DNA from 2 places in the Apibacter sp. wkB309 genome. Region 2 is predicted to be linked to the other one. Evidence: riboswitches for the same ligand, from Rfam matches in the RefSeq annotation. Region 2 holds a riboswitch; the other holds the start of a gene.
What was found. Region 2 has a riboswitch for S-adenosylmethionine ahead of C4S75_RS03825 (PLP-dependent aspartate aminotransferase family protein). Riboswitches for the same ligand answer to the same signal wherever they lie in the genome.
Positions count from the first base shown of each region.

Region 1: it holds a riboswitch for S-adenosylmethionine, as region 2 does, so the genes downstream of both, C4S75_RS03420 (TonB-dependent siderophore receptor) here and C4S75_RS03825 (PLP-dependent aspartate aminotransferase family protein) in region 2, are expected to answer to the same signal.

Region 1 is NZ_PSZL01000003.1:50,685-58,237, reverse strand. Features, by position in the region: gene C4S75_RS03430 (C10 family peptidase) at 1-1,836, shown strand, start outside; gene C4S75_RS03425 (APC family permease) at 1,904-3,169, opposite strand; gene C4S75_RS03420 (TonB-dependent siderophore receptor) at 3,197-5,641, opposite strand; SAM riboswitch class I at 5,748-5,846, opposite strand; gene C4S75_RS03415 (MFS transporter) at 5,923-7,071, opposite strand; gene C4S75_RS03410 (ATP-dependent Clp protease ATP-binding subunit) at 7,185-7,553, opposite strand, start outside.
Region 2 is NZ_PSZL01000004.1:10,110-17,662, reverse strand. Features, by position in the region: gene C4S75_RS03830 (homoserine dehydrogenase) at 1-924, opposite strand, end outside; gene C4S75_RS03825 (PLP-dependent aspartate aminotransferase family protein) at 953-2,089, opposite strand; SAM riboswitch class I at 2,252-2,349, opposite strand; gene C4S75_RS03820 (MerR family transcriptional regulator) at 2,669-2,977, opposite strand; gene C4S75_RS03815 (SDR family NAD(P)-dependent oxidoreductase) at 3,099-3,866, shown strand; gene leuS (leucine--tRNA ligase) at 3,935-6,790, opposite strand; gene C4S75_RS03805 (DUF6348 family protein) at 6,931-7,553, opposite strand, start outside.

The DNA.
Region 1 (7,553 bases), on a different contig from region 2:
TTTATAATAATTTCTTCACAAAGTGAAAACCACCCAATTCTAGCTTATTCATTTGATACAACTCTTAACGCGGAAGGAAATCAATCGCCCGAATTTTTATACTTTCTTAGAGAATACCAATCAGCAAACGAATATTTAAGAAAAAGTAAAGTTAAAAAAATAGGCGAGGATAAAGAAAGATATTTAATAAAAGAAGAATGGGATGCTTTACTTTATAGAAAAGAAATACCTTTATCTAAAATTAATCTTAAATACAATGAAATTCCTTTAACAATAGATCCTTTGATTACAACAAAGTGGAGTCAAAATACATTTTATAATAAGTTGGTACCTAAAACCTATGAAAACCAATCTTGTCCAACGGGTTGTGTGGCTACCACTATGGCCCAAATTATGAAATATTGGAATTACCCTGTCAAAGGTAAAAGCTCTAATACGTATAAGATTCAAAATACTTATTATGATTGGAAAGGTAAAACATTAACAGCTGATTTTGCTAACACTACCTATTTATGGAATAATATGCCTACTTCCCTTTCCCTCACTTCCACCACACAACAAATCGATGCAGTTGCCACATTAATGCTTCACACCGGTATATCGGTTAATATGATTTACGGACCTAACAGTTCGGGGGCATTTAATAACTCTGTTTTAAAAGCATTGAAAAATTACTTTCAATATAGTTCGGATATAAAAATGGTTAATAAAGGAAATTATAGTAATTTCGAGTGGATAAAACTAATTAAGGATCAGCTGATAAAAAATTATCCTGTGTTTTATAAAGGAAGCAACAGGCAAGGAGCACACACCTTTATTGCTGATGGAATTGATAATAACAACCTCATTCATTTTAATTTTGGGTGGGGCGGTTATGCAGATGGATACTTTCAATTATCTGAACCGGCAGGTTATAAATCCAATCAAAGTGCAATAATAAATATACACCCTATTAATTATACTTGTTCTATACCTTCGGGTCTCACCACTTCGAATATATCTTCAACTAGTGCTGTTTTAAAATGGAATAACATTCCGGGCATTCTAAGTTATACTATTGAATATAAAACAAATAAAGAAGAAAATTGGAATACCAAAACCCTTGAATCAACCGACACATTATACACCCTTACAGGATTAAAACCAAATACTTCATATAGTTGGAGAGTAAAAGCAAATTGCTATACTTCTAATAGTTCCAATTTTGAAGAAAACTCATTCTATACCTCTTCTAATTGCACGGCTAATTATGAACCTAATGACTCGTTTGAAACTGCATATCCTATAAATATCAATACTTTATATTCAGCTGCACTTGGCTCTAGCTATGATTTAGATTATTATAAATTTTCAATTTATAATAAATCCACTATCCAAATTATTCTTAAAAACGTATCTAAAAATTATACCTTAGCTTTATATAATTCTTCAAAGAATTATATTACCGGTAGTACGAATATGGAGAATAATAAAAATCAATTACACATAAATTTAATACCCGGAACATATTATATAATGGTTAAAGGATATAAAGATGCATTTCTTGACAATAAATGCTATGATTTAATCGTAAATCAAATGTTCAATGATAAAATTACTGATAGCAATAACTTAATCTTATATCCTAATCCCGCTTATGAAACTCTTAATATAAAAGGAATTCCTTCAAATATTCAGAAATTTATAACATTAACTATATTTGATAATAGTGGAAAACTAGTTAAAAATATACGTGTATTAATTGAAGACAAAATTTCTATAAATGTCTCTGATCTACAGCCCAATCTTTATATTATAAAAATTTTAGGAAAGAATTACAAATTCATAAAAAAATAAACGTAAGAATTACGTTAAAAAACCGAAAGATAAATCTTTCGGTTTTTTATACATTAAATTAACATTATTAATCAACTTTTTTTTTATCAAAAAAATAAAGAGTCATACCGGCTCCTATGATCCCTAATCCAATAATACTCTCCCGAGGATGGTTGACAAAAGTAAAATACAAAATATAAAAGCTGAAAAGTAAAAAGATACCGGGCATCAGTAAAAAAATATTACCTTTGAAAAGTACCCGATCTTTTTTCTTAATAAATAAAGAAGTACTCACAGCAGCCGTTGAAAGAAGCTGAAGTACAAATGCTGTGTAAATAAAAATTTCTTCAAATTTACCACTCAATATTATTAGTATACTGATAAGGGTATGAGCAACTACTGCCCAAATAGGTATTCGGTTTTTATTTTCTTTACCTAAATAACTCCAAAGATGATTTTCTTTTGCTGTTGCCTGGGTTACTCTCGATCCAACCCACAAATAGCCACTAATTGTTGAAACTAATTGCAATGCAATCAAATAACTTATCCATTTTACGCCTCGAACTCCTAAAATATTAGTAAATGCGATATTGGCAATGTCTTCTTTTCCTTCCATTTGTTCGATCGAAGCATGTTTTAAAAAAACAAAATTTACCAACACATAACTTACTGTTACAAAAACAGTTCCTATTATCAACGCTTTGGGAAGATTAACTTTAGGCTTTTCAATTTCTTCAACAATATAAGAGGCAGAATTCCAACCGGTATAAGCGTAGGTTACAAATACCAAAGAACTGGCAAAAGCCGGAACAATGACTTCATGAGTCCAAGAGTTATCCCATAATAATGCATTGGTAGGAGACGGACTTATCGAAATTCCAATTACAATGAGTACTAAGATAAAAGCTACCTTAACAACGGCAAATATATTTTGAAAACGACTGCTTACCTTTAAGCTGAAACATTGAAATACAGCAATAATAATGATAATGAGAATGGCAGTACTTCTTTCATTTTCAAAACCTAAATATTTAGCCATAGCTAATGCTGCTAAAGCAATTGGCCCGGAGAAGCCAACAATAAGCGATACCCAACTGGTGATGTATCCCATGATGGGATGATAAGTACGAGAAAGATAAATATAATCTCCTCCCGATTGCTTAAAACGAGCTCCTAATTCTGCATAGATAAAAGCACCTATTAAAGCCAGTATTCCCCCGATTGTCCATAAAAGAATAATAGTAAACGTATTGTGTAATTCCGGAACTTGATATCCTAAACTTGTAAACACTCCCGTTCCTACCATATTGGATATGACTATGGCAGTTGCTGTCTTCCAGCCTATTTTTTTCATATTTATATTAAATATATAAGTCTAATATTAGAAATTCATAGATAGCTTAGTAAACCAATTAGCTCCGGTTGTACCCATCTGTACCGGTGCATACTTGAAAACATTATAATAAGAATTTTCATAGATTTGCTTATCCGGAAAGACATCAAAAATATTATTTCCGCCCATCGTTAGTATTAAATCTTTTCGTATGGAATAACTGATACTAAAATCGGTTACTAATTTTGGATCGTGATGTTGTACCGAACCGTAGGGATAACCATCCCTCGTAACTTTACCGAAATAGGTATTTCTTACTAATAGATTCCATTTCGAAACCGAATAATTGAAGCCTAAAGTTGCCTTTGCTTTCGGACTTAGAGATTCAATAATATTGGTTTGATCGGGTCCGAAATATTCATTTCTGTCTCCTTCAAAAACTTTCGGAAAATGATAATCAACAATTTCTGTTTCTGTATAGTTTCCTGATAAACTTATATCCAGATTTCCCCTTCCTAAACCAACTTTATACGTGGCCACTATATCAATACCTTTCGTTTCCGTATCTACAGCATTAGTAAAAAATCGTGCTCCTTCCACTCCATAAGATTCTACTTTTGCATTAACAAATTCACTCGTGAGTACAATACGATCTTTAACTTTGATATAGTAAGCATCAGCCGTTACATAGATTTTTTTAGAAGGTTTAAATGTTAAACCGGCACTTGCATTAATTGATTTTTCTTCTTTAAGTTTATCAATACCTAATGCTTTTGCCAAAGGACTGTCATTTCTGAATATACCTTTAGAAACAACTCCTGATCCCGACGATGAGATACTGGAAAAAGAATTATTAAAATATTGCTGTTGAAGAGACGGGGCTCTGAATCCATTACTGAAAGCTCCCCTTACAGCAAATCCGTTTACATATTCATAACGCACCGCCAACTTTCCTATCCAAGAATTACCAAAATCGGAATAATGCTCATATCTTCCTGCCAAATCACCGGTAAATTTTCCTTTTTTAAATGCTACATCCGCATAACCGGATGCATTATTTCTGTCCTCTTTTAACGCATTTTCAGGAGAAAATCCTATAAAACCTTGTGCTCCCCCCTCTCCCAGTATATCTGTGGGAAGGGTAGATGCTGTTGCCGGATTACCAAATTTATCGTAACGCATCCATGATCCCTCTTCTCCTGCCTTTATTCTATATTGTTCGTATTTAAATTCTCCTCCGAAGGCAATGGAAAGAAGTGTATTTATTTTTTTAGAAATATCCAGATTGATAGTATTTTGCATAAACTCATGTCCCCCGGCTTTAAATTCCGTTGGTGAATGTATGCCCAATGAAGCGTTGTTTGTATGCGTTGCCTTATAATTAAAGAGGTTTTCTCCAAAAGTATTACTTATATCTACCATCCAATTATTATGCATATATCTTATTCCCGTAGAGTTAGAAATATCATAAATAGTGGATTTTAATAAAGGTTGAAATCCTATCGGATAAAGCTCTTTAACTACATTAGTTTTTTCACTGGGAAGTCTTCGGAATTCAGCTCCTTCTCCTTGTCTTAAACTTGCTCCACCGAATGAGTAGAAATCATACTTTTCGGATAATGGATAAATGGAATTTATAAAAAATTGTTGATTTTTAATTTGAGCATCTCCGGCCCTGAAACGGAAATCTTTTTGGGTTAACCCCATTTCTGCCATAATTTTTTCATCGTTTATTCTGGCCTGATTGGGATCCGGTGCAAAATCATAGGCAAAGTTATCGCCAAACTTGTCCAGATTATTATCATAAGAACGATTGGTTTTATTTCTTTGGCTGACTACAAAAGAAAGATTGATACTTCCTCCTTTATCTCCTAATTTAGCCCCGTAATTTCCACTAAAATTGTAAGTTTCCCCGTCATTTCTATTGGTTAATCCATAGGTGATGGATGCCGAGCCGCCCTCATTCTTTTTTAAAATAATATTAATTACACCGGCAATGGCATCCGAGCCGTATTGAGCTGCCGCACCATCTCTTAAAACCTCTATTTTTTCTATTGCTGAAACGGGTATGGCACTTAAATCTGTACCCACAGATCCATTACCTACCGTATTTTGATAGTTGACTAATGAGGTAGTATGCCGTCTTTTTCCATTCACTAATACCAGAACCTGATCGGGCCCCATACCTCTCAAGGTAGCAGGATCAATATGTTCCGTTCCATCGGAAGAAGATTGGCGAACAGAATTGAATGAAGGTACTAAATAATTTAATAAGTCGTTAACGGTTAATTGAGGAGATGCCTTTTCTATTTTCCTGACATCTATTACGTCTATGGCAACGGGAGAATTTACTTTGGTTCGTTCTGAACTTCTGCCACCGACCACAACAATCTCTTCAAGATCAAGGGAATCTACGGCTCGTTTTTCTTGAGCATCTACATAATTGGTAAATTCTAAAATTAAACTTACCATTAACAAAGAAACTTTTTTCATTATTTTTCTTACAGTTACTAAATTATATTTATTAAAACTGTATCAAGAAAAACCGGAAAGGAAAAAAGAAATTATTCACAACTCAACACACTCACAATTCGCGAATCACTCATCTTTCCCCTCAGGGCTGGAATTAGCACCAAGCCTAAGCAGGCCGGTTGCCAAGGTTTCACAGGGCCAGTCCCTCCACCTTTCTTGATAAGTGATGTAAATATACCATAATTTTCATAATAAAATAATTTTATATTATATTATTTTACCTCTAAGATAAAGAAATAAATTTACTTTATCTTAAAAAATCTTACCAAGAAAATTATTCCTATTCCAAACAAGGAAATGAAAGTAAAAGATATTTGTAATGAAAATTTTTCAGCTAAAAAACCAATGCAAGGAGGACCTAGAAAAAAACCGATAAAACCAATGCTGGTTATAACTGTAAGCGCTTGTTCTGGCGAAGCAGTTTTTGAATTTCCCGCTAAGGTATATACTAAGGGTACCACTGCAGATATACCCAATCCAACTATAATGAACGAAAGAAGTGTGGTTAGTAATGTTGGAAATAGAACAGCACAGATCATACCTGTAAAAATTAAAGATCCGCTGATGATCAACGTAATTTTTGAACCGAATTTCCGAACTATAAAATCAGAAATGAATCGTCCGCAAGCCATGGCTGCCATATAGGCAGTCAAACCATATCCGATATATTTTTTATCGGCTTTCACTATATTCCTCATATATTCATTGGACCAATCGGTCATCGTTCCTTCAGAAACCATAGCAAAAAAAGCTAAAAATCCTAAGACAATAAGATTTTTATCAACTCTGATAAATTTTGATTTTTTCGGTAATTCCATCGGTTCTTCTATGGCTTCATCCGGCAATAAGTATCTGAATAACCAAAGGGAAACCAGGATTCCTACGGAAGAATATAAAATAAAATGCTCTGAGGGTGGAATATTTTTAGCAATCATTACTGCTCCTAACCAAGAAGCAAAAAAACCTCCAATGCTCCAAGTACCGTGCATGGAGCCTATTATTTGGCCTTTATAGGATTTTGACACATTAACAGCTTGTGTATTTATAGCTATATTGGTTAAATTACCTATGGCCCCGTAGGCTATTAAATTGAGTTTCAATTGCCATAATTCACCGCAAAATCCAATCCCAATTAAAAATATAAAGTAAAGAATGATAAATGTAAGGGTTGATTTTTTGCTTCCCAGCTTTTTTATAAGATTACCCGCAAAAGGTAACGTAATAAGTGTTCCGATTGATAAAAATAGTAAAACCAATCCCCAATTGGAATCGGAAACATTCATCGATAATTTAATTGTTGGAATCCGTGAAGCCCAAGTCGCGGAACTGCCTCCAAAGAAAAAAAATAAAAGGGTTACAGCCATTCTGGGCAAATGCTTTTTGTTTATCATTAGTAATTCTCTCGGATTTTTATTGGATTATTCATTTATCATTAACTCCGCGTATTTATAACATAAAAAAGCCTGCTTGATTCAATCAAACAGGCTCTTCATTATTTATCTTTTTAATCTTTTGTCGGAGATTCTTTTTCAACCTCCCGTATTTTAATTTCCGTACTGTCTTTTTCTTTATTTAATCCAATATAGAGATGGTCTCCGTCATGTATCGATGAATTGATAATTTCTTCAGCGATCACATCTTCCACATATTTCTGGATCGCTCGTTTAAGCTGACGTGCACCGAAATTTTTGTCCCATCCTTTTTCAATGATGAATTCTTTTGCTTCCGGAGATAATTCTACTTCATATCCTATTTTAGCAATTCTATCGTACACATTTTTCAATTCTAAATCTATAATTTTGGATATATCTTCCTTTTCCAAATTATTAAAGATGATAACATCATCGATCCTATTTAGGAATTCAGGAGCAAA
Region 2 (7,553 bases):
TGAAATATCAGAAAGCACGGCAGATCCGGTGGGTTTATCTCCCGCACCTTTACCGATCATCAGTTGCTTTTCTGAAAAAGCACTTTCTAAAACCACTCCATTATATTCATAATTTACATGAGCTAACGTATTTTCTTTTTCTATAAAAGTAGGAGCACAAAAACCCGTAATTTCATTATTATTTTTATTGCATCTTGCTATTAACTTGATTGTTAAATTTCTTTGACGAGCAAATTCCAAGTCGAAATCACTAATTCTTGATATTCCGAAATTAAATATAGATTCCGGTTTTGTAATAAGTCCAAAAGCATGAAAAAGAATAATACACAATTTATATTTAGGATCAATTCCCTCAACATCTAAGGTAGGATCTGATTCTGCGAATCCTTTGTCTTGAGCTTCTTTTAAAACCACAGGATAAGAAAGTTTTTCATGGATCATTTTGGTTAAAATGAAATTGGTAGAACCATTAAAAATTCCCGAAACCGATGTTAACAAATCATTGTCATAATATTCTTCTAAATTTCTGATGATGGGAATACTTGCACAAACAGAGGCTTCATAGAGTAGGGGAACTTGGTATTCTTTTTCCAACTTTAGAAGTTCAGGTAAATGTTCAGCAATCATCTTTTTATTTGCCGAAACTACAGCTTTTCCGTTCTTCATGGCCTCTGAAACAATATCAAAAGCAGCATCAGCATCATCAATTAATTCAACAATAACTTCAATTTCAGGGTCTGATAATAACTCGTATTTATCGGTAGTAAAATACTTTTTATCGATTGATCTCGGTTTATCGGGATGTTTAATACATATTTTTTTAATATTTGCATCTACACTTTCGGCTTCTTCTAACACTTTATACAATCCCGTTCCCACACATCCAAATCCAAAAATTCCTAATTTAAGTTTATTTCTTATCATTTAATTATTCAATTTATAAAATTAACCGTTAATCTAAAGCTTGTTTGATATCATTAATCAGGTCATCTACATTTTCAATTCCTACCGATAAACGAATTAAAGAATCTTGAATTCCTGTTTCTTTACGAACTTCAAGAGGGGTTGATTTATGGGTCATGGTGGCAGGATGGCTACCCAAACTCCTAACATCGCCTAAATTTTCAGCTAAAAGAAAAATTTTGGTACGAGTTAAAAAATCTTTTGCCGCTTCTAAAGTATCGTCTTTTAAACTAAAAGATACCATTCCGCCAAACCCTTTTTGTTGTTTGGCCGCAATATGATGATTGGGATGATTTTTTAATCCGGGATAATATACTTTATCTATTTTGGGATGTGTAGTTAAAAATTCAGCAATTTTTTGAGCATTTTGTGAATGTTTTTCCATACGCAGAGATAGAGTTTGAATTCCGCGTAAGGTTAACCAACTATCAAAAGGCGAGAGTACCCCACCTGAGGTATTTTGTAAATATTTTAATTCTTCGGCTATTTTAGGATCTTTCACAACTACAAAGCCGGATAAAACGTCTCCATGTCCTGAAAGATATTTAGTTCCACTGTGTACAACAATATCAGCTCCTAAACGTATCGGTTGTTGTAAAGCTGGAGATAAAAATGTATTATCTACAATTAATAATGCTCCCACTTGCTTAGAAATTTTAGCGATTTCTTCAATGTCGGATATTTTTAATGTTGGATTTGTAGGGGTTTCCAGCCAAATGAAGCGAGTTTTATTTGAAACTGCTTGTAAGACATTTTGAATATCAGTAGTATCAATAAATTTAGAGGTTACACCAAATTTATTATAAACTGTAGTAACTATTCGATAAGTACCTCCGTAAACATCATTTACAGCAATAATTTCATCCCCTTGTTTTAATAACTTTAAAACACAATCCGTTGCTGCCAATCCCGATGAAAAAGCAAATCCGGCAATACCACCCTCTAATTCAGCAATGGCTTGTTCTACAACTTTACGAGTAGGATTAGCCGTTCTTGTATAAGCAAATCCTTTATTCACATCCGGTTCTTCCTGAACATAAGAAGAGGTTTGGTAAATAGGAGTAGAGATAGCTCCGGTAAGTACATCTGGAGTAGAAATATGTACTAATTTTGTTTCTAATTTCATGACTAGGTTGTTTTTTCTAATTAATAAATGCTTTAAAATTCATTAATCATCATAAAACAACTTATACAAGATTCCCATTTATTTAAATGCTAAATTATGAATTAGCTTCTTTATGTAGGTCGAAAGAAGCTCTATTATTTGTATTTTTATGTAAGCTGTTTCGACTTATCTTTCCTTTACGGTTGGATGCAGCACCTACTCATATAAGAGGGTTGCTAAGGTATCATAGGGCCAATTCCCTCCACCTTTCTTGATAAGTAATTTTATTAATGATCGCTAAATATATTACAAAGATACGTTTTATTTTTTAATTTCCAATAAAAAACCATTTTATTATAATATTTATAAATGTAATGTATCTTTAGTAATCATTATAATATAAGATTTAAAGTATGCTAAACAGAAATGAATTTACTAACAGAAGCGTTTAAATAACCGTCGAAATTAATTTCAAGTTGAAATAATACAATTTTTTGTGATGGTAAATAATTTACTGTAAAGCATGATTTATAGTAAGATCAATTATAATATTTTGCAATATAAATGATCTTTTAACAACCCATTTATTATATACTGATTTTATTTGTTGGAAAGCTTTTTTAATACATTTTCAATCATTTGCATTCGGCTGTCTAATTTTTGTGACGCAGCATCTAATGTAAACCCTTCTTCCAATAATTCTTTTATTAGAATCATTTTTTTAATATTTTCATAATTGTATCTTCTGTTTTTTCCTTCCTGTTCTGTAAGACTTTTGATAATTCCTTTATCTTCCCAATACCTAATTTGTCGGGTAGGAATTCCCGTTATTTGAGAAACTTCGCCAATGCCCACAATTAATTGCTCTAAAAATTTAAAATCGAAAGATAAATGATTGGTTTCGTTCATTTTGTAAATTATTTACATTATTTGAAGTAAATATACAAAATAAAAGTTAAATTTGTAATTGTAAATAATTTGCATAAAATGTAAATATTTAACAATAAAATATAATTAAAATTTAAACACTATGTTCATAGACAAAAATGTTATTATAACCGGCGCTACAGAAGGAATAGGCTTGGGAATTGCTCGTGCTTTCGCCAAACAAAGAGCAAATCTTGTTCTAATTGCCAGAGATCCTCAAAAATTAAACAACATTAAAGAAGAATTTTCGTCGTATCACGTAACCGTTTCTCTGATTTCTGCGGATTTAACGGAAATTGAAAAATTACCTTCAGTTGGTAAACTAATTTTAGAAAAAGTAAAGACAGTTGATGTGTTAATCAATAATGCAGGAATCGGTCGTTTTAATCCTTTTGAAGAAACATCTGAAGATTTATTAGATAAACATATTAATCTTAATATGAAAGCACCTTATATACTGACTCAAAATTTGTATCAATCTTTGAAAAAATCTAAAGGAAATATAATTAATATTTCATCTTATTTTTCACACAGAATGTTACCGGGAAGAGAATCTACTGCTTACTCCATGACTAAGGGCGGTATAGATTCATTTACTAAATCATTAGCTTTTGAGGCAGGAAAAGATGGAATTCGGGTTAATGCTATTGCTCCGGGAAGTATCGATACGCCGCTTCTTCGATATAATTTAGAACAACTTAGCGAAGAAGGGAAAACAAATTTTCATACAATGATTAAATCTATATATCCGATGGGAAGTATTGGAACGGTAGAAGATATTGGGGCGGCTGCTGTTTTCCTGGCTTCCGATCAAGCCCGATGGATTACTGGAACGATTCTATCAGTTGATGGTGGATTAACAACTAATTAGTTAATAAAAGATAGCATAAAGGAATATAAAAAAACCAATCCGTTTTGGGATTGGTTTTTCAATTCTATTTATAGTACAATATTGACAATTCGTTTAGGCACTACAATAATCTTTTTAGGTTGTTTGCCGTCAAGATAATTCGGTGTTTTTTCATGGGCCATTACTGCTTCTTCAATTTCTTTAGGAGTAGCGGAAATAGGCATTTCAATTTTAAAACGTACTTTTCCATTAAAACTAACCGGATATTCATGTATTTCGGAAACAAGATATTCAGCGTTGAATTCAGGGAATGCTTGAAATTCAATGCTGTTTTCATATCCCAATTTTTCCCATAGTTCTTCTGCAATATGTGGAGCATAAGGAGAGATTAAAATGCACAAAGATTCTAAAATTTCTCTTTTATAGCATTTTATTTTTACCAAATCATTGGTAGCAATCATAAAAGAACTTATGGATGTATTGAAAGAAAAGTTATCCAAATCCTCTTTAACTTTTTTTATTAACTGATGAATTATTTTTTGTTCTTCTTTAGTAGGTTTTTCATCCGATACAAAGAAAGTTTCTCCTTCACCGGAATGATACAGTTTCCAGAATTTTTTTAAGAATCCGTGAACTCCGCTAAGTCCTTGAGTATTCCAAGGTTTAGCCTGTTCAATAGGTCCTAAAAACATCTCATACATACGTAAGCTGTCGGCTCCGTATTCATCACAAACATCATCTGGATTAATAACATTGTAGTAAGATTTTGACATCTTTTCTACTTCTCTCCCGCATATAAATTTACCTTCTTCAAGAATAAACTCTGCATTTTTGAATTCATCTCTCCAATTTCTTAATTTTTCTAAATCAACTTCATCTGTAGTTCCTTTAAGAAGTTTTACATCAATATGCAGTGGAGTGGTATCTTGTGCTTCATGTAATAAATTGTAAGAGATGAAGTTATTAGTTCCGTTAATTCGGTATATATAAGCACTTTGACCTAAAATCATCCCTTGATTAATTAATTTTTGGAACGGTTCTTCTTGGGCACAGTATCCATAATCTTTTAAAAATTTATTCCAAAAACGTGAATACAATAAATGTCCCGTAGCATGTTCACTTCCTCCAATATATAAATCTACATTTTCCCAATAATTTATTTTTTTAGTATCCGCAAAGCAAGAATGGTTAGTTGGATCTGTGTATCTGAGAAAATACCAGGAACTTCCGGCCCAACCGGGCATTGTATTCAAATCTAAAGGAAAAATCGTGGTATGATTAATACGGTCGTTACTAACAACTTGTTCATTTTCAGTATCCCAAGCCCATTGTGCAGCACGTCCCAACGGAGGGTCTCCGTCTTCAGTGGGCAAATATTTTTCAACCTCCGGAAGAAGTAAAGGTAGTGCAGATTCCGGTAAAGCATAGGGAATATCATTTTTATAATATATAGGAATAGGTTCCCCCCAATATCGTTGACGAGAAAAAACGGCATCTCGTAATCGATAGTTGGTAGTTCCGTGCCCGATTTTCATTTTTTCAATTTCCGCAATAATTTTAGCTTGAGCATCTTTAACAGTCAATCCGTCTAAAATTTGGGAATTGATACAGATTCCTTCTTTAGAAGAAAAAGCTTCTTCTTGAACATCGGTTCCTCCTTTAATTACTTCAACAATCGGAAGTCCAAAATGTTTAGCAAATCGATGATCGCGCTCATCATGAGCAGGAACAGCCATTATGGCACCTGTTCCGTATCCATATAATACGTAATCTGCAATATAAATAGGAATTTTTTTATAAGTAAAAGGATTTATAGCATAAGCTCCGGTAAATTGTCCTGAAACAGTTTTAGCATCTGCGATTCGCTCCCTTTCCGATCGTTTGGTGCTTTGATCTTTATATTGGTTTACGGCTTCGTAATAAGTTCCGGTAGTAATTTGATCCACAAGAGGATGTTCAGGAGCCATAACCATATAAGTTGCACCAAATATTGTATCCGGACGAGTGGTGAAAATTGTAACGGTTGTCTCAGAATCAGCAACAGCAAAATTGATTTCTGCTCCTAAAGATTTTCCGATCCAATTACGTTGACTTTCTTTGATTGATTCGCTCCAATCGATGGTTTCCAATCCGGAAAGAAGTCTTTCAGCATAAGCCGTAATCCTCATAGACCATTGCATCATGCTTTTTTGATAGACAGGAAATCCTCCTCGTTCAGAAACCCCATTTACTACTTCATCATTTGCCAGAACCGTACCTAAGGCGGGACACCAGTTAACGGTTGTTTCTGCACGATAAGCCAATCGATAATTTAAAAGGATATGTTGTTTTTTTTTATCTGAAAAACGGTTCCAATCTTCAGCCGAAAATATTTCAATTGGTGAGGTACAGGCATTTATTTTAGCATTACCTTCCTTTGAAAAAATATCTACTAATTCAGTAATAGGACGAGCCTCTTGCGAAGAAGTATTGTAATATGAGTTAAAAAGTTGGATGAAAATCCATTGGGTCCATTTATAATAGTCGGGATCAGATGTTCTCACTTCACGATTCCAGTCAAAAGAAAATCCCAATTTTTTCAACTGATTGTTATATCCTGCAATAACATTGTCTTTATTATCTATACCCCCGTTGATATTAACTTCTGTGGTTATCGCCGGATGTTGGCCTGTTTGAATAGCATATTGTTCGGCAGGAAGCCCGAAACTGTCATAACCAATGGGATGAAGTACATTAAAACCTTGGTGGCGTTTAAACCTTGCATAAATATCAGAGGCAATATAACCCAGTGGATGACCTACATGTAAACCGGCTCCCGAAGGATACGGAAACATATCCAATACATAAAACTTGGATTTATCTGTATGGTTTGATGCAGCAAATGTTTGTTGCTCTTTCCATTTTTTTTGCCATTTTTTTTCGATTTCCTGAAAATTATATTGCATGGGTAAAATTGAATTAATTTTTTGCAAAGGTAATGATTTATTCAATTTTTAAAATTGTATTTCAGCTCAAAGCATACGTATTAATTTCAATAGTGAAAGAGGATATATGATATGAAATATATATAATAATTCTTACAAACTTACTTACGCTTCAATATAATAAAATTTCTTAGACTGTAAAATTTATCGGAACTGTCCCATGCAACTGTTTTCAATTTATTTTCCATTTCCGGCCATACTTCATTATTTTTTAAAGTTTCAATCATAATCTCCCGACTGTTTACATTAGCATAATAGATGCGAAGCCAATATAAATCTTCATCTAGATCTTCCTCTTGAATTTGCTCCTCTATGATTTTAAATAAATTTTCGGGAATATTGAAATCGCCTTTGCACCCAAAATTACCGATATATACCTTCCATTTGTTGCCTTTGATCTCCCATTCTTCAATTCCGATTTGATCATGATTAGTAATTTGCCAAAAAGCAGATAAAAACACATGAAATGAATTAGTTACAAAATTTTGAAAAGCATTTTGTATGGCATTAATTTTATTTTTACCAATACCTAAGTAGCTTTCCGAGATAGTTTTTTTATTGGCTAAAAGTAAGGTTATATCTAAACGTATGCCGGCTCCGTTTTCATATTCTTTAAAATCAAATGTTTCAGCACGCATGGCAGGAAGTTGTTCATCAACCAAAAGCCAGTCTTTATATTCAATGCTGGGTAGGTCATGAGCAAGAAGCATATTAGCGAGAATTT